DNA from 2 places in the Streptomyces sp. NPDC089919 genome. Region 2 is predicted to be linked to the other one. Evidence: riboswitches for the same ligand, from Rfam matches in the RefSeq annotation. Region 2 holds a riboswitch; the other holds the start of a gene.
What was found. A riboswitch is a leader RNA that binds a small molecule or an ion and turns the genes downstream of it on or off. The one in region 2 is predicted to bind cobalamin.
Positions count from the first base shown of each region.

Region 1: linked by a shared signal. The riboswitch ahead of AB0O40_RS14100 (CoA-acylating methylmalonate-semialdehyde dehydrogenase) and the one ahead of AB0O40_RS13080 (ribonucleoside triphosphate reductase) in region 2 are both predicted to bind cobalamin.

Region 1 is NZ_JBFBGK010000026.1:70,481-76,615, forward strand. It holds gene AB0O40_RS14090 (hypothetical protein) at 1-1,192, shown strand, start outside; gene AB0O40_RS14095 (DUF4430 domain-containing protein) at 1,247-1,741, opposite strand; cobalamin riboswitch at 1,868-1,996, opposite strand; cobalamin riboswitch at 2,309-2,494, shown strand; gene AB0O40_RS14100 (CoA-acylating methylmalonate-semialdehyde dehydrogenase) at 2,686-4,185, shown strand; gene AB0O40_RS14105 (acyl-CoA dehydrogenase family protein) at 4,182-5,336, shown strand; gene AB0O40_RS14110 (enoyl-CoA hydratase/isomerase family protein) at 5,333-6,135, shown strand, end outside.
Region 2 is NZ_JBFBGK010000024.1:12,629-34,823, reverse strand. It holds gene AB0O40_RS13170 (MFS transporter) at 1-1,084, shown strand, start outside; gene AB0O40_RS13165 (DUF2993 domain-containing protein) at 1,127-1,876, shown strand; gene AB0O40_RS13160 (DoxX family protein) at 1,889-2,224, opposite strand; gene AB0O40_RS13155 (alpha/beta hydrolase) at 2,221-3,252, opposite strand; gene AB0O40_RS13150 (bifunctional 3-(3-hydroxy-phenyl)propionate/3-hydroxycinnamic acid hydroxylase) at 3,340-4,908, opposite strand; gene AB0O40_RS13145 (TetR/AcrR family transcriptional regulator) at 5,054-5,620, opposite strand; gene AB0O40_RS13140 (NAD-dependent epimerase/dehydratase family protein) at 5,742-6,761, shown strand; gene AB0O40_RS13135 (ATP-binding protein) at 6,795-8,246, opposite strand; gene AB0O40_RS13130 (response regulator transcription factor) at 8,239-8,916, opposite strand; gene AB0O40_RS13125 (hypothetical protein) at 9,067-9,672, shown strand; gene AB0O40_RS13120 (hypothetical protein) at 9,809-11,083, shown strand; gene AB0O40_RS13115 (M48 family metalloprotease) at 11,123-12,064, opposite strand; gene AB0O40_RS13110 (BlaI/MecI/CopY family transcriptional regulator) at 12,061-12,432, opposite strand; gene AB0O40_RS13105 (HAMP domain-containing sensor histidine kinase) at 12,530-13,888, opposite strand; gene AB0O40_RS13100 (response regulator transcription factor) at 13,885-14,547, opposite strand; gene AB0O40_RS13095 (phosphatase PAP2 family protein) at 14,579-15,184, opposite strand; gene AB0O40_RS13090 (amidase) at 15,324-17,045, opposite strand; gene AB0O40_RS13085 (TetR/AcrR family transcriptional regulator) at 17,217-17,960, shown strand; cobalamin riboswitch at 18,018-18,172, shown strand; gene AB0O40_RS13080 (ribonucleoside triphosphate reductase) at 18,215-20,002, shown strand; gene AB0O40_RS13075 (anaerobic ribonucleoside-triphosphate reductase activating protein) at 19,999-20,589, shown strand; gene AB0O40_RS13070 (short-chain fatty acyl-CoA regulator family protein) at 20,604-22,007, opposite strand.

The DNA of each region.
Region 1 (6,135 bases), on a different contig from region 2:
CGCGGGTACCGCGGTCGTCGACGTCTACCCCGGCGGGGACACCACGAAGAACGCCCGGACCGTCTACCGCAACCTGCTCGGCACGTCCGGCTGGCCCTCCGCCTCGCCGGTGGTCACCGACTACGAGCGGGGCGCCCTCAACGCGAACGCGGCCGGCATCGACCCGGCCCGGGTCTCGGCCTCCCGCAACCTGATCGCGAACATCTACTCCTACTGGCAGACCGCCGAGCCGGGCTACTTCGGCCCGTCCGCGAACTTCAACGGCACCGTCTTCGCCGCGCTCGCCCTGGGCGGTGCCAAGACGCAGGCCGGCGGGGTCCGCATACCCCAGTCCCTCACCGACTCGCTGGTGGCCCGCATCCGCGCCAACCAGCACAACGACGGCGGCTGGCAGTACAGCAAGGCCGAGGGCAACCCGACCGCCCTGGCCACCGCCGGCGACGTCGACATGACCGGCGCGGCGATGGCCGCCCTGTGCGCCTCCGGCGTCCCGAACACCGACGCCGACGTCGTCCAGGCGAAGGACTTCCTCAAGGGCAAGCTGGTCAACACCACCGGCGCCTTCAACTCGATGTACGGCGTCAACACCAGCTCCAACGGCTGGGGCGTCGCGGGCCTCAACGCCTGCGGCATCAACGCCCAGACCGGCGACTTCGTCACCCTGGCCGGCAGGACCCCGGTCGACTTCCTCATCGCCAACCAGTACAACCCTGCCGGCGGTTTCAAGTACAAGCCCAGCGACACCGCCCCGAGCGCCTACGCCTCGATCGACGCGCTGCGCGCGGTGGTCGGCGGCGGCTTCACCTCCGCCCCGCCCGTCCCGGTCACCCCGGGCGCGCCGCAGTGGGTGGCCCAGTCGGCCTTCACCTCGGGTACCGCGACCAAGCTGGCGCTCACTGTGGACGACGGCGCCGGCAACCTGAAGGCCTGCGCCGTCTCCATCACGCCGACCGGTACCACCACCACCCTCGGCGACGTCCTGACCGCGGCGATCGGCTCGGCCGCCCCGTCCGGCTGCGTCACCAGCGTCACGCCGTCGTCCGGGACCGGCACCGTCACCGCCGTCAACGGCAAGGCGAACAGCGGCTCGAACAGCTGGAAGGTGAGCGTGGACGGGTCCGCCTTCGCGGGCGCCACCCGCGGCAAGGTCATCAACGTCGGTGACACCATCGCGCTGCGCTGGGGAGCCTGACGGACGGCGGGCGGGGCGGGTCAGCACCGGCCCCGCCCGCACCCTCCCGACGGATCAGAAGGACGTCCAGACGAACGACACCTGGTCGCCCGCGTTCAGCTTGAACTGGCAGCCGCCGACCGGGGTGGGCGTGCCGTTGACGGATATGTTCCAGTAGGCCGAACCGCCGCCGCTGACACCCTTGATGGTGTCCACGGAGAAGTCGTCGAAGGACGCGTACCAGGTGCCGTCCCAGCCGAAGTAGTGGTTCTTGGCCGCGTCGTCCAGGGCCGCGGTCGGGGTCGGCACCTTGGTCGGGTTGGCGCCACCGTTGGTGCCGTCGCACTTGTGGGTACCACCGGTGGCGGTGCTCACGTCGTGGCCCTTGGTCTTGACCTTGCCCTTGAACAGCAGGCCGTCGGGGCCCTGCACGGTGAGGGTGACCTTGACGGCGGCGTTGGTGTTCACCGGCTTGGCGTGGGCGACGGCGGGCGCGGCGGTGAGGCCGGTGAGGGCGAGTCCCAGGGCGGCCGTGGTGACGGCGGCGCGACGGGCGGGGCTCAGGAGCATGGGGTGGCCTTTCTGACCGGTGCGGTCGGCCGATGCGGCCCCGCGACCGGCGCGGCCCACCCCCGTGAGCGTGCTGACGTGGTGTTCCGGCGGTACCGGGCTTCGCTCTGCAGACCGTGACAGTGGAAGCGGATGCTGCCGCGCGGCGGGCATCCCGACTCGCGGCGCAGGTCAGCGCGCCGCACACGGTTGCAGGTCAGCGCCGGATTCCCACCGGCTTCCCCCGATCGCACAGCCATGAAGTTGTCCCCGGCCGGAGCCGGGCAGGGGAATCGTACGGGCCGACGCCGCCGCGGCCAAGTACCCGGCGGATGAACGGCGATGAGCGACCCGAAGCACCCGGCGACCACCGCACTCACCCCAGCCGCCGCGCCTCCGCCCCCGTCACGGGCTCCCCCACCCGTACCCCGTGCAGGACGTGCGCCAGTACCTCAGCGCCGCGGACCACGCGGGGGCCCGGCCGGTTTCGGCGCGGTGTGCGCACCCGGCTCGGCCGGCAGGGGCTCGCGCGGTGCGGCGCCGCTCGGCCCGCTCCCACCTCGGGTGGCGCTCTGGACTTACTAGGACGTCCAACTATATGTTCCTGGCACAAGGTCCGCGGTGCAGGGAAGCCGGTGTGAGTCCGGCACGGTCCCGCCACTGTGACCGGGGAGCGTGCTGCCCTCCACACGCCACTGGCGAGGTCTGCCGGGAAGGCGGGCGGCACGCGGGGATCCGGGAGTCAGGATACCGGCCGCGGGTTGTTCCGTGTTGTCCACGAGGATGGAGCAGACACGCATGGCACCGGTTTGTACCCACGACCCTGGTGATCCGGCGGAGCGTACCCACACCACTTCCGTGCGCTCGTAGTTCCCACGGCTTCCGCAACGGCGCACCCCCATCGGAGTGTCCGCCGCCGGTCCGTCGTGCCATCCCCGGATCCGACCTGACGAGAGCAGGCTCCCATGGTCCGTGAACTCACCCATTTCATCGGCGGAAAGCACACCACCGGCACGTCCGGGCTGTTCGCCGACGTGTACGACCCGAACACCGGCGCCGTCCAGGCCCGCGTACCGCTGGCCGGACGCGCCGACACCGAGGCGGCGATCGCCAACGCCATGGAGGCGCAGGCCGATTGGGGGCAGTGGAACCCGCAGCGGCGGGGCCGCGTCCTGCTGCGCTTCCTCCAGCTCGTCGAGGACGAGCGCGAGGACCTGGCCCGGATGCTGTCGGCCGAGCACGGCAAGACGGTCGCCGACGCCCATGGCGACCTGCAACGCGGCCTGGAGGTGGTCGAGTTCGCCGCCGGGATCCCGCACCTCCTCAAGGGCGAGTTCACCGACAACGCCGGCACCGGCATCGACGTGCACTCGCTGCGCTCGCCCCTGGGCGTGGTCGCCGGCATCACCCCCTTCAACTTCCCCGCCATGATCCCGCTCTGGCAGGCCGCCCCCGCCCTCGCCTGCGGCAACGCCTTCATCCTCAAGCCCTCCGAGCGCGATCCCTCGGTACCGCTGCGGCTCGCCGAGCTGTTCCTGGAGGCCGGCCTGCCGCCGGGCGTCCTGAACGTCGTCAACGGCGGCAAGGAGGCGGTCGACACCCTGCTCGAGGACCCGCGGGTGCAGGCCCTCGGCTTCGTCGGCTCCACCCCGATCGCCGCGCACATCTACGCCACCGCCGCCGCCCACGGCAAGCGCGCCCAGTGCTTCGGCGGCGCCAAGAACCACATGATCGTGATGCCCGACGCCGATCTCGACCAGGCCGTGGACGCGCTCGTCGGGGCCGGCTACGGCTCGGCGGGCGAGCGCTGCATGGCCATCTCGGTGGCCGTACCGGTCGGCGAGGAGACCGCGGACCGCCTGGTCGCCGCCCTCAAGGACCGGATCTCGACCCTGAAGATCGGCCGCTCCGACGACCCGGAGGCGGACTTCGGCCCGCTGGTCAGCCGCGACGCCCTGGACCGGGTCAACCGGTACGTGGACATCGGCGTCACCGAGGGCGCCGAACTGGTCGTGGACGGACGGCCGTTCACGCTCGCCGGGCACGAGAACGGCTTCTTCGCCGGGGCCACGCTCTTCGACCGGGTCACCCCGCAGATGCGCGTCTACCGCGAGGAGATCTTCGGCCCGGTGCTGACCGTCGTCCGGGCCGCCGACTTCGAGGAGGCGCTGCGGCTGCCCAGCGAGCACCCGTTCGGCAACGGCGTGGCGATCTTCACCCGCGACGGGGACACCGCCCGCGAGTTCACCCGCCGGGTCAACACCGGCATGGTCGGCGTCAACGTCCCCATCCCGGTCCCCGTCGCCTACCACACCTTCGGCGGCTGGAAGAAGTCCGGCTTCGGCGACCTCAACCAGCACGGGCCGGACTCGATCCGCTTCTACACCCGCACGAAGACCGTCACCTCGCGCTGGCCCTCCGGGGTCAAGGAGGGCGCGAGCTTCACCATCCCGACGATGGGGTGAGCGCCGTGACCACCACCCTCACCGAGGACCAGCTCGCCCTCGCCGAGGTCACCCTCGACTTCGCCCAGGAGCAGCTGGCCCCGCACGCGGTCGCCTGGGACCAGGACAAGCACTTCCCCGTGGACGTCATCCGCCGGGCCGCCGCCCTGGGCCTGGCAGGCGTCTACGTCCGCGAGGAGCACGGCGGCTCGGGCCTGTCCCGCAGCGACGGCGTCCTCGTCTTCGAGACCCTCGCCACCGGCTGCCCGTCCATCGCCGGCTACCTCTCCATCCACAACATGGTCGCCTGGATGATCGACCGCTACGGCGACCACGGCCAGCGCGACCGCTGGCTGCCGGGCCTGTGCTCGGCCGCCACCCTGGGCAGCTACTGCCTGACCGAACCGGGCGCGGGCTCGGACGCCGCCGCCCTGCGCACCCGCGCCGAGCGGCTGGGCGACCACTACGTCCTGACCGGGGTGAAGCAGTTCATCTCCGGCGCCGGAGCCGCCGGCGTGTACGTCGTGATGGCCCGGACCGGCGACCGCGGACCCGGCGGGATCTCCGCGTTCGTCGTGCAACATGACGACCCGGGCGTCTCGTTCGGCCCGAACGAGCGGAAGATGGGCTGGAACGCGCAGCCCACCCGTCAGGTCGTCCTCGACGGGGTCCGCATCCCCGCCGACCGGCTGCTCGGCGCCGAGGGCGACGGCTTCCGCATCGCCATGAACGGCCTCAACGGCGGCCGCCTCGGCATCGCCGCCTGCTCGCTGGGCGGCGCCCAGAGCGCCCTGGACCGCTCGCTGTCCCACCTCGCCGACCGCGAGGCCTTCGGGGGCCGGCTGCTGGACGCCCAGGCCCTGCAGTTCCGGCTGGCCGACATGGCCACCGAGCTGGCCGCGGCCCGCGCGCTGGTCCGGCAGGCCGCCGAAGCCCTCGACACCGGGGACCCGCTGGCCCCCCGGCTGTGCGCGATGGCCAAGCGCTTCGCCACCGACACCGGCTACCAGGTGGCCGATGCCGCCCTCCAACTCCACGGCGGTTACGGCTATGTGAGCGAGTACGGCATCGAGAAGATCGTCCGGGACCTACGGGTCCACCAGATCCTGGAAGGCACCAACGAGGTCATGCGCGTGATCGTCGCGCGCGGACTCACGGAGACCCTGCGATGACCAACGAGACACCCACCGGCGAGGACCACGTCCTGCTGCACACCGAGGGCCACGCCGGGTACATCACCCTCAACCGCCCCAAGGCACTCAACGCCCTCAGCCACCCCATGGTGCGCCGGATCGAGGAGGCCCTGACGGCCTGGGCGGCCGATCCCTCCGTCGCCCTGGTCGTCATCCGGGGTGCCGGCGACCGGGGCCTGTGCGCGGGCGGCGACATCCGCGCCATCCACGAGGACGCCCGCACCGGAGGCACCGCCTCGGCGGACTTCTGGCGCGACGAGTACCGCCTCAACGCCCTGATCGCCCGCTACCCCAAGCCGTACGTCGCCCTCATGGACGGCATCGTCATGGGCGGCGGGGTCGGCGTCTCCGCGCACGGCAGTGTCCGCATCGTCACCGAACGGTCCAAGGTCGCCATGCCCGAGACCGGCATCGGCTTCGTCCCCGACGTGGGCGGCACCTACCTCCTCGCCCTCGCCCCCGGCGAGCTGGGCACCCACCTGGCCCTGACCGGCGCGCCCGTGAGTGCCGCGGACGCGCTGCTGTGCGGTCTCGCCGATCACTTCGCACCCGCCTCCGCACTACCGGATCTCGCCCGGGACCTGGCCGGCGCCCCCGTCCACCGCGTCCTGGAGCGGTACGTGGCACAGCCCCCGCCGGGCGCCCTGGCCGCCGCCCGCGAGTGGATCGACCACTGCTACGCCGCCGACACCGCCGAGGAGATCGTGGCGCGGCTCCTCGCGTCGGACGTCCCCGCCGCCAAGGACGCGGCCGGCACGCTGCTGGCCAAGTCCCCCAC
Region 2 (22,195 bases):
CGGGTCCGCCACCACCGCCCTGGCGGTGGGCGCGCTGGTCTACGGCATCATCGAGGGCAACGACCGCGGCTGGAGCCGCCCGGAGGTCCTGGCGGCCTTCGCCGTCGCCCTGCTGGCCCTGGCCGGGTACGTGGCCCTGGGCCTGCGCAGCCGCCACCCGCTGCTGGACCCGCGGCTGTTCGCCCTGCGGGGCTTCGGCTCGGGCGCCCTGGCGATCCTCACGCAGTTCCTGGCCGTCTTCGGCTTCTTCTTCGTCGGCCTGCAGTTCCTCCAGCTGATCCTGGGATACAGCCCCCTCAAGAGCGCGCTCGCGCTGGTGCCGGTGGCGGCCGTGGTGCTGCCGGTCTCCGCATCCACGCCGCGGCTGGCCGAGCGGCTGGGCGCCAAGGTCGTCATGCCCGCCGGGCTGCTCTGCCTGGCCGGCGGCATGCTCTGGCTGACCCGGCTGCACGCCGACAGCGGGTACCCGCCCTTCCTCGGCGCGCTGCTGCTGGCCGGTCTGGGCATCGGCCTGACCAGCGCCACCGGCACCAGCGCGATCGTGGACTCCCTCGGTCCCGACAGCCAGGGCGTCGCCTCCGCGATGAACGACACCGCCCGCGAGGTCGGCTCCGCCGTCGGGATCGCCCTCATGGGCTCGGTCTTCGCCGGCCACTACCGCGCCGCGCTCCCGGACCACCTGGCGGGTCTGCCCGCCGGGGCCGCCGAGGCCGTGCAGCACTCCGCAGCCGGCGGCCTCGAGGTCGCCGCCCACCTCGGCGCCCGGGGCCCGGCGCTGGCCGCCACCGTGCGCGAGGCCTTCATGTCCGGCTTCACCGCGGCCATGGGCATCACCGCGGCGATCCTTGCCGCGGCCGCCCTCGTCTGCGCGCTCACCGCGCCCCGCCACAACCGTACGAAGGGGACGGCCCCGACCGGACCGCAGGAGTCCGCACCGGCGGCCCCGGAATCCGGCCCGCACGCGGGATCTGGCTCTGACGCGGGGGCCGGCCCGGCCCCGGAATCCGCCTCGGCCGCCGACGCGCTCCCCGAGGCCGCACTCACCGGCTCCGCAAGCGCCGACCGGCCCCGTGACCGTTCCTGACCCCGCCCCACCGCCACCCGCCCCGCCCACCCAGGAGAGCCCGTGCCCGTCACCCCCCTCGCCGCGCTGCGCCGCCGCCCCGTCCTCGCCGGGGCCGTGACCCTGGCGGTCGTCGCCCTCGCCGCCACCGGGACCGACCGCGCGGTCGCCCGGTACGCCGAGCAGCAGACGGCCGACGCCTTCCAGCAGGCCACCCGCACCGCTCAGCCGCCCACCGTCGCCATCGGCGGCTTCCCGGTGCTGGGCCAGGTGGTCCGCGGCCGCCTGGACCACGTCGAGATCACCGCCCATGACATACCGGCCGACACCGGCGCGGGCCGCCCGCCGATCAGCCGGCTCGACCTGCGCCTGACCGGCGTACGGCAGTCCGACGACGAGCGCACGGCCCGCTCCGAGGCGGCGCGCGCCACCGCCTTCCTGTCGTACGCCGACCTGTCCGACGCCCTCGGCGTCGGCATCACCCCCGGCGACCGGGCCGGGTACGTCGACGCGCGGATCCAGCTGCCGCTGCTCGGGGCCGCCACCGTCACCGCCCGGGTCGGCGCCGGTCCCGGCAACAGCATCGCCTTCAGCGACCTGCACGTGGTCTCGGGGGACCTGCCCGCGCCGGGGATGCGGCTGCTGACGAAGGTCTTCGAGCAGCCCATGCCGGTGCGCAACATCCCCCAGGGCCTGCACCTGGAGACGCTGCGCACCTCGCCGACCGGGCTGAGCGCCCAACTGGCCGGCCGGGACGTGGCCTTCCGCACCGACGCCACCGACGACGCCACCGACGCCGGCTCCGGCGTCTGACCCGGCCGTACGTCAAAGAGCCCGCAGGGCGTGGACGAGCGCGAGCGCGCCGCAGGCCAGCGCCGGGAGCGTGCGGACCCAGGGGTCACCGGCCCGGCGGTGCGCCACCGCCGCCCCCGCCATCAGCGCCGCCAGGCCCGCCCCGGCGGCGGCCCCGGCCGGTGGCCAGGCGGGGCCGGTCAGCACCCCGGCCACCCCGGCGACCTCCAGCCCGCCGATCAGGCGGTAGTGGCCGGGGGTCATGCCGAGGTGCGCGGCGGCCTCCCGCATCACCGGCACCGCGGCGAGCTTGGCGGCACCGAGCGGCAGGAAGACCACGGCGATGAGGGGTGCGGTCAGGGCGGTCATGCGGTGCTCCGGCCGGCGCCCAGGAACTCCCGCAGGACGGCCACCGTCTCCTCGGGCACCTCGAAGGGCCAGAAGTGGCCGGAGTCGAAGAGGTGTACGCCGCTGCCGGGCGGGAGCTGCGCGAGGACCAGCGGGTCGGTGTAGAACTCGCGCGGCTGGACCGGGTCGCCCGCGCCCTGGAGCAGCAGGACCGGGCATTTCCACCGCGGTACGAGCCGGCCCCGCCGGTCGAGCCATTCCTGGCGGAAGGACGAGGAGTTGAAATAGCGGGGCACGGCCGTGCTGATCCCGTCGTACCCGAACTCCTGCACCGTGCGCACCAGGTCGGAGTCCGCGACCGGGCGCTCGGTCAGCAGCGTGTACGCGGTGACGACGAACCGCCGGGCGTCGGCCAGGACGGCGGAGGCCTCGGGGGAGGTGAACAGGTCCTGCTGGGGGTGCAGGTCCGGGTGCAGGTGCCAGAGGTGCTGCTGGCCGCGGCCGTAGCGGATCACCCGGTGTCCGGCCCGGGCCACCAGGTGGTCGCCCACCGGGGTGCCCCGGTCGTGGGTGACCAGGCTGAAGCGGTCGACCCCGATCAGGTCCAGCAGGGCTTCGAGCTGTTGGGCGACGCCCTCCTGGCGGAAGTCGCCGGTGCTCTTCCCGGACTGTCCGTAGCCCTTCAAGTCGACCGCCAGGCACCGGAATTCGGTCCCGAGGGCTTCGATGGCGTAGTGCCACTGCCACCAGGAGTCGGGCACGCCGTGCAGGAGGACGACCACCGGTGCACCGGCCGGTCCGGCCTCGACGTAGTGCCAGCGCACCGTCTCCCCGTCGCCGGGGGCGTCCACGAAGCGGTGCGTGACGGTGACGGAGCCCAGGAGCTCGGTGTCCCCGTCCGCGTCGGGCGCCCGGGGCGGCGTCCCGGGCAGCTGCGCCACCAGCCGGTCGACCTCGGCCAGCCGCTCCACGGCCCGGTCCATGCCCGCGCGGACGCGCGCAGGCGGCGGGGTGTACTGGGGCGCGGGTGCGAGCGGTTCCTTCGGCATGGTGCGGTCCTCCCGGTACGGGGCGTCGCGTCGCGACGGACGGACGCCATGGGTGTGCTGCGGAGTTGGCGGATCGGCCGGGGCCCCCTAAGGGGCGGGTACCGAACTCCCGTCCGGCCGGCGGGTGGTGCACAGCAGGGGTGCCCAGCCGGCGGCGCCGGTGAAGTCCCGGCCGCCGGCCGGGACCACGTCCAGGACGACGCGGTCGGGGCGCAGCAGCACGGCGTCGGCGCGGCCCCGCCGCAGCCACGCGGCCAGGGTGCCGTCGTCGCGGAGGCCGGCCACGGGGAGCACCGGGACGCCGAGGCCGCGCAGCCTCGCCCGCACCGAGGGCGCGGGGTCGGCGGCGGTCAGGGCGGTGAAACCGTCGCCGAGCACGTCGTCGAGGCGGGTCCGCCGCCCGTCCCGGTCCACCCACGGCTGCGGGCAGTGCGTGCCCGGGAGCCGGCTGCCGCGGCGGGTCCGCCGCCCCACGAGCGGCCCGCGGGCCAGGGCCGGGCTGAGGTCGCGGCCGGCCGCCTCGGTCAGCGCCGGGATGCGGCAGGCCGCCGCCAGCAGGCCCCGGCGGAGCGCCGCGGCGCGGTCCTGTCCGCCGGTCATCGCCCAGCCCATGGCGACCGCGAGCCGGATCACGTGCCGGGCGTGCGGCCTGCGCTCGCTCTCGTACGTCTCCAACAGGCGCTCGTCGGCGCCCTCTTGGAGGACCCGGGCGAGCTTCCAGGTGAGGTTGTACGCGTCCCGGAGGCCGGCGCACAGCCCCTGCCCGATGAAGGGCGGCATGAGGTGGGCGGCGTCGCCGAGCAGGAAGACCCGTCCGCTGCGCCACCGGTCGGCGACCCGGGCCTGGAAGGTGTACTCCCGCTCCCGGACCACCTCGAACTCCCCGCGGTACGAGGGCGGCAGCCAGGGCGCGACCAGCTCCCGGACCGGCGTCCGCGGACCGTCCGGCAGGCGGAACTCCCAGCGGTACAGGTCCTCGCCGACCCGCATGAAGGTCGCCGGCCGCCGGGGGTCGCAGACCTGGTCCACCCCCTCCCAGCTGCGGACCCGGGCCGGGGTGCGCACGTCCAGGACGGTCCACCGCTCCTCGAAGCGGAGGTCTTCCCAACCGGCTCCGACGGCCCGGCGGGTGAGGCTGTTGGCCCCGTCGCAACCGAGCACCGCGTCGGCCCACAGCTGGCGTTCCTGGTCCCCGTCCCGGTAGGTCACGCGCACCGGGCCGGCCGGGCCGGGCTCGACCGCGATCACCTCGGCACCGCCCCGCAGTTCGCACTCCGGCCGGGCGGCCAGGGCCTCGCGCAGCAGCCGCTCCAGGGCGGGCTGCTCGAACATGCCGGTCTGCGGGTAGCCGTGCGGCCCCTGCTCGGAGCGGCGGAACTCGGCCATCACCCGGTGCCGGGCGTCGAGCAGCCGAAGTCCCCTGCCGGGGCGGGTCATCGCGTCGAACCCGGGGCCGACGCCCGCGGCCTGGAGCACCCGGCGCACCTCGTCGTCGACGACCAGCGCGCGCGGCAGCGGGTACACCTCCCGGTGCCGCTCCAGCACCAGGCTCCGCACCCCGCGCCGCGCCAGCAGCAGCGCGGCCAGCACCCCCACCGGACCGGCGCCGACGATGACGACGGGGATGCGTGCGGGGTCACGCTGTTCGACGCTCATGTGCGGCTCGTTTCGGAGGCTGACGTCAGAATGATGAAACTATCAACCTTGAGATTTCCATCATCAAGGGAGCCGGTCGATGCTGTTGATGAAATCATCAACATGACGCCGTGCATCGGGGGCGCAGCGCCCCGGGTCCGCGGGCCTACGCCGCCGGCCTGCGCAGGCCGTCCACGATCAGTGCCAGGATCCGGGCCGCGCGCTGGTCGCCGCCCTGGGCGGGGTCGATCCGCCACAGGACGCTGAGCTGGAGCAGCACGTCCTCGGGGTCGACCCCGGGCTTGAGCTCGCCGGCCTCGGCGCCGGCGCGGAGCAGCAGGTCGATGGCCTGGACGAAGGGCTGGTAGTAGGTGTCGTTGTGGCCGCCGTCGGTCGCCGCGTGGATGACCTCGGCCACCCCGAACTTGAGCTGCCCGTAGCGCGCGACCTCCGCGAACCAGAGCCGGAGGGCGTCGAGCGGCGGGTGTCCGTCCAGCAGGGCCGGGGCCCGGTCGATCAACAGCTGGATGTCGTGCCGGTACAGCTCCATGACCAGCGCCTCCCGGGTCGGGAAGTGCCGGTAGAGGGTGCCGATGCCCACGCCCGCCGCCCGGGCGATCGCCGTCAGGGACGCGGAGCCGGACTCGGACAGCGCCTCGCGGGCGACGGTCAGGATGCGCTCCCGGTTGTCCAGGGCGTCCTTGCGGGTCCGTTTGGCGGGCGGTGGGGTCACGGCGGCGGCGTCCAATCGTGTCGGCTTGTCAAGCGGAGGCCCCTCCGTTACGTTGGAAGTGCTTAACGGAGACCCCTCCGTTTCATTCTGGCACACCCCCTACGCCCCGCGGAGGTCAGCCATGTCCGAACTCGTCCTGGTCACCGGCGGGACCGGCTACATCGGGGGCTGGTGCATCGCCGAACTGCTCAAGCGCGGCTACGAGGTACGGACCACCGTGCGCTCGCCGGGGCGCGAGCAGGCGGTGACCGAGGCCGTCTCGACCGAGGTCGACCCCGCCGGCCGCCTGACCTTCGCGATCGCCGACCTCACCTCGGACGAGGGCTGGGAGGAGGCCATGAAGGGCGTCGACCACGTCCTGCACGTGGCCTCCCCGCTCGGCGCCGCCTCCGACGACCCCCAGGCCCTCATCGGCCCGGCCCGCGACGGCGCCCTGCGCGTGCTGCGCGCGGCGACCGCCGCCCGGGTCCGGCGCGTGGTGATGACTTCGGCGGCCAACGCGGCGAGCCCGTCCTCGTACGCCACCGAAGGAATCACCGACGAGACCCTGTGGACGGACCCGGAGGACCCCACCCTGATCCCGTACCGCCGCTCGAAGACCCTGGCCGAGCGCGCCGCCTGGGACTTCATGGCGGAGTACGACGGCCCCACCGAACTGACCACCGTGCTGCCCGGTGCCGTGTTCGGCCCCGTGCTCACCGCGGACAACCTCGGCTCCGTCGGGATCGTCGCCCGCATGCTCTCCGGCCGGATGAGCGGCGTACCGCGCATCGGCCTGGAGGTGGTGGACGTCCGCGACCTGGTCGACGTCCACATCCGGGCCATGACCGCCCCGGCCGCGGCGGGCCAGCGCTTCCTCGCCACCGGCGAGTTCCTGTGGATGGCCGACATGGCCCGCACCCTGCGCGACGGCCTCGGCGAGCAGGGGCGGCGCGTCTCCACCCGCCAGATCCCGGACTTCGCGGTCCGCCTGGTGGCACGCTTCAAGGACCCCTCGCTGCGGGAGATCACCCCGGCCCTGGGCCGCCGCAACCGCCACAGCACGGAGAAGGCCCGCACCCTCCTCGGCTGGCAGCCCCGCCCGGCCCGCCGCACCGTCCTGGACTGCGCCCAGAGCCTGATCGCCCACGGCGCGGTCTGACACCCGAGGCCGTGCCGCATCGTCCGCCTGCGGTCAGGCCGGCGCGCCGCGGGTGAGGCGGGTGCGGAAGACGGTGCCGTCCGGGGTGTCCAGGACGGTGATCGTGCCGCCGTGCAGGGCGGCGATGTCCCGGGCGATGGAGAGGCCCAGGCCGGTGCCGCCCTCGTCGCGGCTGCGGGCGTCGTCGAGCCGGGTGAACCGTTCGAAGATCCTCTCCCGGTCCGCGGCGGCGACCGGCGGACCGTCGTTCGCCACGTCCAGGACGGCGTCCCCCGTCACGGGGTCCTCCGCCAGCCGCACGGTGACGGAACCACGCGCGTGCCGCTGGGCGTTGTCGAGGAGGTTGGTCAACAGCCGCCCCAGCCACAGGGCGTTGCCGTGCAGCGTGACGTGCCCGGGTGCGTGCAGGGTGACCGTGCGGGCGTCGGCGGGTCGGCCCGCGACGGTGGCCCGTACCAGGGCGGTGAGGTCGACGGGGTCCTCGGCGCGGCGCTGCCCGGAGACGTCCAGGCGGGCCAGCAGGAGCAGGTCGGCGGAGAGCGCCTGAAGCCGCTCGGTGTCCTCCAGCGCACCCGCGACCAGGTCCTCCCGGACCTCCGGATCCGGGTGGGTGCGCGCCACCTCCAGCTGGGTACGGAGCACCGCGAGGGGGCTGCGCAGCTCGTGGGAGGCGTCGGCGATGAACCGGCGCTGCCGGGCGCCCGCTTCCTCCAGCCGTTCGAGCATGGCGTTCATGGTGTCCGCGAGGCGGGCGATCTCGTCCCCGCCGCGCGGGGCCGGCACCCGGCGGTCCAGCTCGCGGTCGCCGATGGCGGCCACCTCGGCCCGGATGGCCTCGACCGGCCGCAGCGCGCGGCCGGTCGTACGCCAGGTCAGGAAGCCGACGGTGCAGACCAGCAGGGCGCTGACGACGGCCAGGGCCACCCCCGTCAGGTCCTCGGCCGCGTCGGCGGTCCGCAGCGAGGCGCCGACCAGGACCGTGACCGGCCCGTCGGGGGTGTCGGCGGTGACGGCCGTGACGCGTTGGTGGTGCTGTTCGCCGAGGGCGTCGAGGTTGTACGTCCGGTGGCCGCGGCGGGGGCCGGACGGGGCGAGGGCGGGGCGGCCGGCCAGGTTCTCGCTCCGGGCCAGGACCCGGCCACGGCCGTCCACGACCTGGATGAAGTCGGTACCGGGCCCCAGGGGCAGCCGGGCCGCCAGCCGCCCGTCGGCGGCCAGCCGCGACAGGGCCCGGGCCTGCTGGCGGACCCCGGGCTCCACGGTGCGTTCCAGGTTGGTGCGCAGCAGCATCAGGACCACGGCCGAGGCGGCGACCATCACCACCGCCACGCTCGCGCAGGCGGCGAGGGTGGTCCGGGCGCGGACCGAGTGCGGCGCCAGCCGGCGGAACAGGGCCGCGGCCCGCGGGCGACGGACCCGCGGCCCGGCCCCGGTCCCCCGGGCGGGGACCTCCGGCGCGGGGCCGGCCGGGTACGGCTCAGCCACCGTCGGCCGCCAGCCGGTAGCCGGCGCCCCGCACGGTCTGCACCGCGGCCCGCCCGAAGGGGGCGTCGATCTTCCGGCGCAGGGCGCTGACGTGCACCTCGACGGTGTTGGGATCGCTGTCCGGATGGCCGTCCCAGACCTCGGCCAGGATCTCGCGCTTGGAGACGGCCTCCCCGGCCCGCCGGGCGAGGTGGTCCAGCACGGCGAACTCGCGCGGGGTCAGGGGTATGGGCACGCCCCCGCGGGCGCAGGTACGGGCCGCGGAGTCGACCACCAGGTCGCCGAGCACCGTGCGCCGCGGCGCCCGGCTGCCGATGCGGCGGGCCAGGGCCCGCAGCCGGGCGACCAGCACCACGAAGGAGAAGGGCTTGGAGAGGTAGTCGTCGGCGCCGGTGTCCAGCGCCTCGGCCTCGTCCCACTCGCCGTCCTTGGCGGTGAGCATGAGGATGCCGACGTCGCTGCCGGCGGCCCGCAGCCGCGAGCACACCCGGTAGCCGTTGAGGCCGGGCAGCATGATGTCCAGCACCACCACGTCGTAGGAGTGGTCGGTGGCCTTGGCCAGACCGGTGAGGCCGTCGTGGGCGACGTCCACGCTGAACCCCTCGGCCGTCAGACCGTGCCGGAGCGCCAGGGCCAGCCGGCGCTCGTCCTCCACCACCAGTACGCGCATGCCCCCAGGGTGGCACGCCGCCGAACGGCCGCGGCACCGGGCTGAAGGCGTCTTCAGGTCTTCAGCGTCCCTTCAGCACGCCCCCGCGATGCTGTGCCCGGACGCCCGGGCACCGGATCCGGGCGCCGCCACGAGTCAGGGGTGGACGCAGTGAGCGAATCCGTGGACGAGCCCGTCGGCGCCGAGGGGGCGCAGGAGCGGACGCACGAGGACGGCGCGGGCCCGGCGGCGGGCAAGCCGCCCGCCCGGCGCCGGTTCGGCAGCCGCAGAACCCGGTGGGCGGTGGCCGGTGCGGCCGCCGTGGTGGTCGTCGGCGGCGCCGCGGCCGCGGCGGCGATCCACCACCACGAGGACGGGCGGGGCATGCGCAGGGCGGTGTTCGCCGGGGGCCACGAGTGGCGTGGTGGTCCGCGGGCGGAGGCCGGCGGGCGAGGTGACGGCCCCCGGGCGGAGGCCGACGGCCGTGACGGCCGGCCGGTCCGGCCCGAGGGCCGCGGCCCGCGCGGCGACGGCTTCCCCGGCCGCGCCGGTGGGAAGGCCCCGGCCCCGCTGCCCCCGCTCGCCGCCGCCGACGCCCTGGACAAGGCCGCCGCGGCCGTGAAGGACGGCAAGGTCGAGTCGCTGGCCCCGGTCACGGCCCAGGGCGGCGGGAGTGCCTGGCGGGTCGTCGTCCTCGGCCCCGACGGGGTGCGGCACGTGGTGACGGTCGACGGCACCACCGGCACGCTGACGAGCAACACCGCCCTGGGCGGCTGAGACCGGCACGACCCGAGCGGCGCGGCCCCGGCCGCGCCGTGGTCGTCGTGGGCGCTGGACCGGAAGTGCGACGGAGCAGGTGCCCCCGTGCAGACGGTCAGGATGCGTTCAGGTTCCCGGCGGCACAGTCGGCCGCATGACCCCACACACGTCCGACAGTCCCGGGCTCCGCCGGCCGGTCCCCGGAGCCCACGCACCCACCCGGCAGATGCTGAACAAGGTGCCCGAGGTCACCGTCTGGTTCTGGATCATCAAGATCCTCTGCACCACGGTCGGCGAGAGCTTCGCCGACTGGATCGACATGACCCTGGGCGTCGGCCTGACCAACACCGCGTTGATCTTCACCGGGGTGCTGGCGGCCGTCCTGGCCTGGCAGTTGAGCGCGGCCCGCTACGTGCCGTTCGTGTACTGGCTCACCGTCGTGGTGGTCAGCGTGACCGGCACCCTGTACACCGACATCCTCACCGACAGCCAGGGCGTGCCCCTCGCCGTCAGCAGCACCGCCTTCGCCGGGCTGCTGGCCGTGGTCTTCGGCGCCTGGTACCTGCGCGAGCGGACCCTGTCGGTGCACACGATCACCACCCGCCCCCGCGAACTCTTCTACTGGCTCGCGGTGTTGGTCACATTCGCCCTCGGCACCGCCACCGGCGACTGGACCCTGGAACTGACCGGCTGGACCGCCGGCGTCTCCGTGCTCCTGCCGCTCGGCCTGATCGCCGCGATCCTGGCCGGCTGGCGGCTCGGCGCCGGCCCGGTGCTCTCCTTCTGGCTGGCGTACGTCCTCACCCGCCCGCTCGGCGCCAACCTGGGCGACTGGCTCGGCGCGCCCCGGGCCGAGGGCGGCCTGGGCCTGGGCACCGCCGTGACGAGCGTGCTCTTCCTGGCCGCGATCCTCGCCACGGTCTGCTACCTCACCTACAGCCGCCGCGACGTCATCGAGGCCCGGGACGGCGGTGGTCGCCGGGCCCCGAACGCGGCGCGCGAGCGCGGCATGCTCGTCTACTACGCCCTCGTGTCGGCGGCGGCGGTGGCGCTCCTGGTGTGGGCGCACCAGCAGCCGCACGCGGCTGCGGCCCCCGAGGAGGACGGCCCGGCACCGGTGAGCACCCACCTCACGCCGCGGGAGGCGACCGCGCCGTTCCCGCCGGCCGAGATCGCGAAGTTCCGCACCCTCACCGCCGACACCCTGGCGAAGGTCGAAGCGGGAGACCCGAAGGCGGCGAAGAAGCGGGCCACCGACCTGGAGAGCGCCTGGGACGAGGACCAGTCCACCCTCGAGCCCGAGAACGAACAGGCCTGGGGCTTCCTGGACGGCGAGATCGACGCGGTCCTGGAAGCGGTACGCGCGGCCGACCCCGACCGGGCCAGCGAGGTCAAGGCGCTCGACACCCTCCTCACCACGCTGGGCTGACCCGGGTACGACCGGCCGCGGGCGCCGGGGCCTGCAGGTTCAGTCGCCGGGGTGCTCGCCCTGGGCCACTTCCACGCCCCGGTGCAGCCAGACCGCGCCGCCGAGCGAGGAGGCGGCCGCGGTCGTGCAGAGCAGGGCCATGGCCAGCAGCGCGGGGGCGGAGCGGCGTACCGGCGCCTGGGTGAAGAGGGCCTTGACCCGGGCCGGTACCGGCCCGGTGGTTCCGCGGGGTGCGACTGCCGGTACCCGCAGGCCCTTGCGGTGGTCTGTCGCGGCCAGGGCCGCCCGGCCGATGGCGCGGGCGGCCAGCCGCCGGTCCCCGCAGGCCCGGGCGGCGGCCTCGTCGGCCGCCCGCTCGGCGGCGTACGAGACGGCCGGGACCACGGCGGCCAGCGCCGGGTGGCACCAGCCGGCGAGCCGTGCGAGCGCCAGGAAGACGTGGTGGCGGCCGGCCAGGTGGGCGCGTTCGTGGCCGAGCAGGGCCTCGCGCTCGCCCGCGTCGAGGGCGCGGAGCATGCCCGCGGTCACCACCACCCGGTCCGAGCGGCGCCGGCCGCCGGGCAGCGCGAAGGCATCGGGCCGCTCGTCGTCGACCACGCACAGCCCGCCGGCCGCCGGCACCCCGGCCACCAGCCGCCGCGCCGCCCGCCAGTGCGTCAGCTCCGACGCGATCCCGCGGACCCCGGCGATCGCGGCCACCGCGAGCGCGCCGCCGGCCACCGTCGAGGCGCCGGAGACCAGGGCCGCCGGGCCCGCCTGGAGCGGGTGGAGCAGGTGCGCGAGCCCCGCGAGGGCCGGCACTCGGAGGGCGAGGGGGAGGAGCAGGGCGCCCAGGCAGGCGACCGTGCCCAGGGCCAGTACCGCCGAGGCGAGCGTGACCGCCGGGAGGGCGAGGTCCGGTCGTACCCGGTCGACGGTCCGCCGGGCGAGCACCGGCAGGATCCAGGGCAGCAGCAGCGGGGCCACCAGCAGCAGGATCACGGCCGGTCCTCCTGGAGGAGGCGGCGCAGCTCGGCCTCGTCGTGCGGATCGAGCCCTTCTACGAAGCGGGCGAGCACCCGGTCCCGGTCGGTGCCGGCGTCGAGTTCGCGGTGCATGCGACGGGCGGCGAGGCCGTGCGCGTCCTGGACGGCGTGGTAGGCGAAGCCGCGGCCGCTGGGCTCACGTCCCACCAGCCCCTTGTCGCACAGGCGCCCCAGCAGGGTGGCGACCGTGGTGCGGGCCAGCTCCTGGGGTATCGCGGCCCTGACCTGGGCGGCGGTCTGCGGGCTGCCGGCCGCCCAGAGCGCGGCGAGCACGCTCGACTCCAGCTCACCGGCAGGTCTGCGCTCGCCCTCGATGTCCGTCATGGGTCCCCTCGCCGATGAGCGCCGGCTGCCGAGCCGGACGACTACTGTTCTGTAGACACGATACGGGGTGTTCCCGGACCGGCGTGGGCTGCGGGGGTCAGCCGCCGGGAAGGGTGACCACGAAGCGGGCACCGCCCCCGTGTGCCGGGTCGTGCTGGACCTCGCCGTCGGCCGACCGGGCCAGCCGCCGCGCCAGTGCCAGCCCCAGCCCCGCCCCGGCGTGCCCGTCACCGGGATCGGCGCGCCGCCCGGGCGTGAAGAGCTCAGCGACGAAGTCCCCGGGCACGCCCGGCCCGTCGTCGGTGACCTCGATGCGGACCCTTGTCCCCTCCGGGGCCGCGGTCACGGTCACGCGGGACCGGGCGTGCCGCAGGGCGTTCTCGACCAGCGGGCCGACCGCCCGCTCGACGACCGCCGCGGGCGCCGCGGCCGTCAGGCGCCGCACCGGGGGTTCGATCCGGAGGACGACCGCCGGCGGCGGGGTGGTCCGGCCGGCCAGGGCGAGCAGCGTGGCGTGGACGTCGGACGGGCCCCGATGGGTGGCGGCCGCCCCCCGGGCCTCGTCGAGGAGGGTGTCGCAGATCCCGCGCATGGCGGCCGCGGCGTCGTCGACGACCGCGAGGGCTGCGCGGGTCTCGTCCGGGGTGCGGGGGCGGCTGCGCCACCAGTCCAGCTCGGCCACGATCCGGGCGAGCGGGTTGCGCAGTTCGTGCGACAGCTCCCGGGTCAGCTGCTGCTCGTGCCGCAGCCCGGCCCGGATCCGGTCGAGCAGCGCGTCCAACGACGCTGCCAGCGCGGCCAGTTCGGCGGGCCGGGCGGTCGTGCCGAACCGGTCGTCGCCGGCCTGCGCGCTCCAGGCGGTGGCCTGTTCGGTCATGGCCTGTACGGGACGCAGGGCGCGCCGCACCGCGAGCCGGGTCAGCGCGTACGTGAGGACGAGCATGGCGGCGCCCAGGGCCAGGGTGGCGTGCAGCACCGTGTCCGCCGAGGTCCGGTACGGGACGAGGCCGACGGCGGCGACCACCGTCGCGGGGGAGTGCCCGGGAACGCGCAGGGCGCACAGCCGGACGGGGTCGCGGTGGGCGGCGGTGGCGCAGTGCGGACGGGGGGCGGCGGCCAGGGCGTCCGCGACCCGGGTGAGCGGGCCGTCCGCGGCGGCGGAGGGCGGGGACTCCAGCCGCCGGGTGCCGGCGTAGATCCACACGCCGGAGTCGAGTGCGTCGTCGTTGGGCACTTCCACGACCCGGGCGCGGCGGCCGGTGGTGTCCACGGTGGAGGCGACCGCGGCCGCACGGGTGCGCAGGTGGTCGTCCGCCCGCTGGTCCAGCTGGTGGCGCACGATGCCGTTGAAGGCGACGACGAGGACGGCGATCAGCAGGGCCGCGATGGCCAGGGCCGTGAGGGAGAGCCGGCCGCGCAGGGTCAGGGGGCGCCGGGCGGGGGTGGGGGCCGTCATCGGAAGCCGTGTCCGATCCCCCGGCTGGTGCTGATGGTCCGGTCGCTGCCCGCGGCGCGGAGTTTGCGGCGCAGCCGGCTCAGATACTGGTCGAGGGTGTTGTCGCTGACCTGCGCCCCCTCGGGCCAGCCGGCCCGCCGGAGTTCGCGGCGGGAGACCAGGGAGCCGGCTGCCGCGAGGAGCGCGGCGAGCAGTCGGAACTCGGTCGGGGTGAGGCCGACGGGATCCCCGCTCGCGGTACACGTGAAGCGCGTCGGATCGAGGACCAGGCCGCCCGCCGCGGCCGGGGGCGGTGGCCCGGCCCGCCGGAGGGCGGCGCGCAGCCGGGCCGCCAGTTCGGTGAGGTGGAAGGGCTTGGCCAGGTAGTCGTCCCCGCCGGCGGAGAAGCCGGCCAGGCGGTCGGTGAGGTGGTGGTGCGCGGTCAGGAAGATCACCGGCGCCGTGAAGCCGGCGGCCCGCAGGGCCTGGCAGACGTCCCGGCCGTCGGCGTCGGGCAGCCCCACGTCCAGCACGACCGCGTCGAAGGGGCTCGTGGCCAGCCGCAGGGCGGCGGCGCCGTCCGCCGCGGGTACCGGGTCGAAGCCCTCCTCGCGCAGCCCCCTCAGGAGCACGCTCCGCAAGGGGTGGTCGTCCTCGACCACGAGGACGCGGCCGGTCACCGCGCACCACCGCGATCGGGCGGGGCCGGCCTCACGGTGCGGTCAGCAGGAACCGCAGGGGCCCGCGGCCCAGCCGGTCGGCCAGGGCGTCCTGCCGGAGCCGGACCGCCCATCCGAGGGTGGCGGCCACCAGGGCGCCGACCGCGAACCCGGCCAGGACGTCGTGGGGGTAGTGCACGCCGACCCAGACCCGGGAGGCCGCCATCAGCACCGCGGCCACCAGGGCGATCGCCCCGAGCCGTCGGGAGGCGAACAGCAGGGCGACCGCCGCGGCGGCCGCGATCGCGGCGTGGTTGCTGGGGAAGGACCAGTCCCCGGGGGCCGGGCAGGATTCCAGCACGGCCACGTGCAGGCTCCGGCAGGGCCGGTCCTCCCGGACCGCGAGCTTGAGCAGCAGATCGGCGCCGAAGCCGGCGAGGGTGATCAGCGGGACCGCGAGCGCGGTCACGGCCGAAGGGGACCCGGCCCGCCGCGCCCGCCACCACGCCGCCGCCATCAGTACGGCGAACAGCCCCAGGCCGTAGAGCGACCAGGCGGCGACGGCGGCGTCCAGCCAGCCGGGCGCGCGGTGGGCGAGGTCGACGACCTCGACGTACGCGTTGCCGTCGATGCCGGAGCCGTCGTAGCCGATGGTCAAGGTGCCGTTCCGATCTGGTGCGCGCTGGTCCGCCGGGCACGGCGGCGGACCACCGCGACGGCGGCCCGTCCGACTACAACCCAGTAGACGGTCTACTGCACTGTAGACGATCGGGGCGGGCGCCGGGCCGGTCGTCAGGTCAGCCGACCGTCAGGCGCGGCGTGCGCAGCGGTTCCGTGCGCCGGCTGCCGGTGCGCTCGAAGGCCGCGGCGAGGGTCAGCAGGGCGTTGTCGTCGTAGGCGCGGCCCGCGAAGGTGAGGCCGACCGGCATGCCGGTGTCCGTCATGGTGCCCATCGGCACGGTCACCGTAGGGATGCCGAGGTGGCGGGGGACCAGGTTGCCGTTGGCGACCCAGACGCCGTTGCGCCAGCCGAGGTCGGCGGAGGCCTCGGACACGTCCATGTCGGCGGGGCCGACGTCGGCGACCGCCGGGAAGACCACCGCGTCCAGGCCCAGCCCGTCCATCCACACCTCCAGGTCGACGCGGCGGGTCTCCTCGAGCCCGCGCAGCCCGTCCTCGAGGTGCGGCATCTCGGCGAGGGAGGCGTACGGGCGCTCGCGCACGAAGCGCGGGTAGTCGCCGATCGTGTCGTCGAAGCCCTCGTAGCGGTCGGGCAGTTCGCCCTCCTGCTTGGGCCAGATCCGGGCGCCGTCGACCTCGGCCAGGCTGGACAGCTGCGGGTCGCCGTTGGCGCGCAGGAAGTCGTCCCACGCCCAGGCGGACAGGTCCTCGATCTCGAAGGTCAGGTACTCGCGGGCGACCAGCCCGCGGGTGAGCAGCGAGGGCGCCCCGGGGCGGTCGGACTCGTAGTTCGAGACGACGGGGAAGTCGACCTCGACCACCTCGGCGCCGGCGGCCTCCAGGTCGCGGCGCGCCGCCTCCCACAGGCTGATGACCGACGGGCGGGTGTCGACGCGCTGCCCGGTCTGGCCGCCGATGCCCCCCTCGGGGTTGGTGCCGGCGTCGGGGTCGGCGTTGACGTACATCCGGGGGACGCCGACGCGCTTGCCCGCGAGCACGCCCTCGGCGGCCGCCAGGGCCGGGTAGGAGGCGGGCCGGACCTGCGAGGCGGCGGGCAGCGGGATCCACTGCTGGGCGCGCCACAGGTCCCCGCGGGTGTGCGGGTCGTCGGCGACGATGACGTCGAGCAGTTCGAGCAGGTCCGCCATGGTGCGGGTGTGCGGGACGACGACGTCCATGGTCGGCACCAGCGGCCAGTTGCCGCGGACCGAGATCACGCCCCGGCTGGGGGTGTAGGCGCACAGTGCGTTGTTGGAGGCGGGCGCGCGGCCGGAGGACCAGGTCTCCTCGCCGAGCCCGAAGGCGCCGAAGGACGCGGCGGTCGCGGTGCCGGAGCCGTTGGAGGAGCCGGAGCCGTAGGCGCTGGTGAGCCAGTCGGCGCTGTAGGGGCTCTCCGCGCGGCCGTACACGCCGCGCTGCATGCCGCCGTTGGCCATCGGCGGCATGTTGGTCAGGCCGATGAGGACGGCCCCGCCGGCGCGCAGCCGTTCGATGGCGAAGGCGTCGCGCTGGGCGACCAGGTGCTCGAAGGCGGGGGAGCCGGACGCAGCCGTGAGCCCCTTGGCGAGGTAGCTGTCCTTCGCGGTGTACGGGATGCCGTCCAGCGGGCCCAGCACCTCGCCGCGGGCGCGGCGGGCGTCGGAGGCCTCCGCGTCCGCGCGGGCGTCGGGGTTCATCACGACCATGGCGTTCAGCGCGGTGGCCGTGCCCGGGCGGTCGTACGCCTCGATCCGTGCCAGGTAGGCGTCGAGCAGGGCGACGGCGGTCGTCTCGCCCTTCTCCAGCGCGGTGCGCAGGTCGGCGATACAGGTCTCCACGACATCGAATCCGCGCGTCATGAGGGTGTCTCCGGGTGGCTGGGTGGAACAGTCGGGCTGCCGGCCGTCGGGGCGGACCGCGTACACGGCCGTGCTCCCCATCGTCCTGACTAGATTTTTAGTCTAGATCAGGAATCTAGATTTTTGGAACCTAGACTGGGGTCCGGATTTTCCGTCACCGAAAGTGAGCCCATGCCGACGCCAGAGACCGGGTCCCGGCCCTCCGACCGCCCCCTGCCGCCGGAGGGTGCGACCGGGCCGGCCGGCGCCGGGGCGGCGGCCGCCGGCCGGTCCGGGTCCCAGACGTCGGCCCCGGCCTCGGCCGACCGGAGGCGTCAGCGCAGCGGGGACGAGGCGCGCGGGCGGGCGATGCGGGCCGCCATCGCCGTCATCGCCGAGAAGGGCACCGGGGCCGTGCGGATGTCGGACATCGCCGCCCGGGCCGGGATGAGCACCGGCCACATCCTCTACCACTTCGGCAAGAAGGACCGGCTGCTGCTGGAAGTCCTCGCCTGGAGCCAGGCGGACCTGTGGGCGCGCTTCCAGGAGGCCGCCGACCGGGCCGCGTCCCCCGCCGAGAAGCTGGACCTGTTCGTCCGCTTCTACCTGCCGCCGCACCAGGGCGACGAGCGCTACGCGCTGTGGACCCAGGTACTGGCCCAGCGCCACGACGAAGCGGGCCTGCGCGTCCTCACCGACCTGCTGGACGGCTGGGACGAGCGCCTGGCGGCCATCGTCCGGGAGGGCCGGTCGCTGGGGCAGTTCGCCGAGGTGGACCTCCCCGAGTTCACCGTCCGGTCCGTCGCCATGCTCAGCGGCCTGGCCGAGGACGTCATGCTCGGCCGGTCCCGCTGGCAGCACGCCTCCCCGCACGCCTTCGCCCTCGCCGCCCTCGAACGCGAACTGCGCCCCGCTCCGGCAGGACCGAAGTCCTGATCGTCAGGCCCAAGGTCACCACTACATGTTGGGCGGGCATTTCCATTCACTTCCGTATGTAGTGTGAACGGCGTCGGTTCGGCCTGAGCGCGCCCCTGGTGGCGCCCGGCCGAGGAAACAGGGAATCCGGTGGGAATCCGGAGCTGCCCCGCAACGGTATGGGTCCTGGAAAGGGCCCGAGTCCGATACCTGCCGGCGCCCGGTCGCACGCCCCGTGCGACGGACCATTCCGGACGCCTCGTGGGAGGGCTGACGTGACGCACATCAATGCCGTGGACTCGGTGACCGAATACCTCGACCGGAGCGACTGGCGGGTGAACGCCAACGCCAACCAGGGCTATTCGCTCGGTGGACTCATCCTCAACGTCGCGGGCAAGGTCGTCGCCAACTACTGGCTCGACCAGGTGTATCCCGAAGCCGTCGGGCGGGCGCACCGGGAGGGCGACCTGCACCTCCACGACCTCGACATGCTCTCGGGCTACTGCGCGGGCTGGTCCCTGCGCACCCTGCTGACCGAGGGGTTCAACGGCGTACCCGGCCAGATCGACTCGGCGCCGCCCCGGCACTTCTCCTCGGCGGTCGGCCAGATCGTCAATTTCCTCGGCACCCTCCAGAACGAATGGGCGGGCGCGCAGGCCTTCAGCTCCTTCGACACCTATATGGCGCCCTTCGTCCGCGCGGACGCGATGACCTACGCCGAGGTGTACCAGGGCGTCCAGGAACTGGTGCACAACCTCAACGTGCCCTCGCGCTGGGGAACGCAGACCCCTTTCACGAACCTCACCTTCGACTGGACCTGTCCGGAAGACCTGCGCGGGCAGGTCCCCGTGATCGGCGGAGAGGAGGCCGCATTCACCTACGGCGACCTCCAGGCCGAAATGGACCTGATCAACCGCGCCTACATCGAGGTCATGACGGCCGGGGACGCCACCGGCCGGGTCTTCACCTTCCCCATCCCCACCTACAACATCACGAAGGACTTCGACTGGGAGAGCGAGAACGCCACCCGGCTCTTCGGGATGACCGCGAAATACGGCCTGCCGTACTTCCAGAACTTCATCAACTCCGAGCTCGACCCCGGCATGATCCGCTCGATGTGCTGCCGCCTCCAGCTCGACCTCACCGAACTGCTCAAGCGCGGCAACGGCCTCTTCGGCAGCGCGGAACAGACTGGCTCACTGGGGGTCGTCACGATCAACTGCGCCCGGCTCGGGCACCTGCACGCCGGCGACGAGCCGGCACTCCTCGCGGCCCTCGACCGCCTGCTCGACCTGGCCCGGGACAGCCTGGAGACCAAGCGGGTGACCGTGCAGAAGCTGATCGACGACGGCCTCTTCCCGTACACCCGGCGCTACCTCGGCACCCTGCGCAACCACTTCTCCACCATCGGCGTGAACGGGATCAACGAGATGATCCGCAACTTCACGCACGACGCGCAGGACATCACCGACCCCCAGGGGCACGCCCTGGCCGTACGGCTGCTCGACCACGTACGGGCCCGGATGGTCGAGTTCCAGGAGCGGACCGGGCACCTCTACAACCTGGAGGCCACCCCCGCCGAGGGCACCACCTACCGCTTCGCCAAGGAGGACCGCCGGCGCTTCCCCGGCATCCTGCAGGCGGGCACCGCCGCGAACCCGTACTACACGAACTCCTCGCAGCTGCCCGTCGGATGGACGGACGACCCCTTCGAGGCGCTGGAGCGGCAGGACGAGCTCCAGACCAAGTACACCGGCGGCACCGTCCTCCACCTGTACATGTCCGAACGCGTCTCCACCGCCGACGCCTGCCGCAGCCTGGTGCGGCGCTCCCTGGAGCGGTTCTCCCTGCCGTACCTGACGGTGACGCCCACCTTCTCCATCTGCCCCGAGCACGGCTACCTGGCCGGCGAGCGGGCCACCTGCCCCACCTGCGCGGGACCGTGCGAGGTGTGGACCCGGGTGATGGGCTACCACCGCCCGGTGTCCTCCTTCAACATCGGCAAGAAGGGCGAGCACGCCGAGCGCACCCCCTTCGAGGAGCGGGTGGCGGTCCCGGCGTGATCCGCATCGGCGGCTGGTCCCGGCTGTCGACCTGCGACTGGCCGGGACGCCTGGTCACCACGGTCTTCTGCCAGGGCTGCCCCTGGCGCTGCGGCTACTGCCACAACCCGGCCCTGCTCGATCCGCGGACCGCACCCGCGGTCGCCTGGTCCGCCGTGACGGACCACCTCGCGCGCCGCCGGGGCCTGCTCGACGGCGTCGTCTTCTCCGGCGGCGAGCCCCTGCTCCAGCCGCGCCTCGCGGATGCGGCGCGGGCGGCCCGCGACCTCGGCTTCGGCGTGGGCCTGCACACCGGCGGCGCCTACCCCCGCCGCTTCGAGGAACTGCTGTCCGCGGGACTCCTGGACTGGGTGGGTTTCGACGTCAAGGCCCACCCCGACGCCTACGACCGGATCACCGGCACCCGCGGCGCCTTCCCGCCCGCCGGCCGCAGCCTGCGGCTGCTGCTCGACTCCGGTGTGGACCACCAGTTGCGCACCACCGTCGACCCCGCGCTGATGGACGCCGAGGCGGTCACCGCGCTCCGGACGTGGCTGGACGGTCAGGGGCTGCGCGGACACGTGTGGCAGGAGGCCCGCGCCGGGTAGCCCGCCACCCGCCGTCATCCCCTGCCCGGCGACACCGGGTAGGGGATGAAGGTGCTGCTGTTCTCGTCGACGGCGAGCGGCCGGCCCAGCGGCGGGACCGCGCGCTGCGGGCAGTCCAGGCGTTCGCACAGGCGGCAGCCCATGCCGATGGGGGTGGCGGCCGAGGCGTTGTCGAGGTCGAGGCCGTCGGAGTAGACGAGCCGGGAGGCGTGCCGGAGCTCGCAGCCGAGGCCGATGGCGAAGGTCTTGCCCGGCTCGCCCCAGCCGCCGCGGTGCCGGGTGACGGCCCGGGCGGTCCACAGGTAGCGCTGCCCGTCGGGCATGGCGGCGACCTGGACGTGGATGCGACCGGGCGCGGCGAAGGCCTCGTAGACGTTCCACAGCGGGCAGGTGCCGCCCGCGCGCGAGAAATGGAATCCGGTGGCGGACTGCCGCTTGGACATGTTCCCGGCCCGGTCGACCCGGACGAAGGAGAAGGGGACCCCGCGCAGCCTGGGCCGTTGCAGGGTGCTCAGCCGGTGGCAGACGGTCTCGTAACCCAGGCCGAAATGGTCGGTGAGCCGTTCGATGTCGTAGCGGAATTCCTCGGCGGCGGTGTGGAAGGGCCGGTACGGGAGGATCAGCGCGGCGGCGAAGTAGTTGGCGATGCCGATCCTGGCCAGGCCGTGGGCGGGGGAGCCGGCCGGGAAGTCCTCGGCGGCCAGCCGGTCCAGCTCGTCCCCGTGCTCCAGCAGCGCCAGTTGCGTGGCCATCCGGAAGGCCTGCTGGCCGGGGCGGAGCCGGCCGGACAGGTGCAGGACGCGGGTCCGGGCGTCGTAGTGGTGCAGGCGGTCGGAGTCGCCGGCGAGGCGGATCCCGTGCTGCTCGGTGAGCCGGCCGGAGAGCACCCTCACCACCTCGCCCGGCCGGACGCCGATCTCCCGGGCCAGGTCCTCCGCGGCGAGGTCGGTGTCGTGCAGGTAGTTCTGGCGTCGGTAGAAGAACTCGCGGATCTCCTCGTGCGGTGAGCGTGGCGCCGCGGGGCCGACGTCCCGGCCGTCCGCGCTGTCGGCCAGCCGCTCCGCGAGGAGTTGGCCGCGTCGGCCCAGGTCCAGCAGGACGGCGGCGACCCCCGGCATCCGGGTGGCGAGTTCGGCCAGGTCGGCGGGGGAGACCCGGGCCTCGGCCAGCTCGTTGGCCAGGGCCTCGCGCAGGTCGGCGACCAGGCGGCTGGTGTCGCGTTCCGCGAAGAAGCCGGGATCGACCCCGAAGGCCTCCGTCAGGCGCAGCAGCACCGGGACGGTGAGCGGGCGGGAGTCGTGCTCCATCTGGTTGAGGTAGCTCGGCGAGATGGCGAGCACCCGGGCCAGCTCGGCCTGGCTCATCCGGCGGTCCTCGCGCAGCCTCCGCAGCCGCGCGCCCGCGTACGTCTTGCTCACCTGGGCTCCTTGTCCTCGCCGGGCCCCAGCGTATGCGCAATACAGACCCCGGCAACCTTTGCAACCTTGGCAGAACCGGCGTGGAAGATTCGCAGAAGTTGGCATCTGTACCTCATTGATGGCACTGCGTGCCGCTGCCAGAGTCAGTTCTGCGACCGCCGGACCCGGCAGCCGAGAGGGTGAGCGCG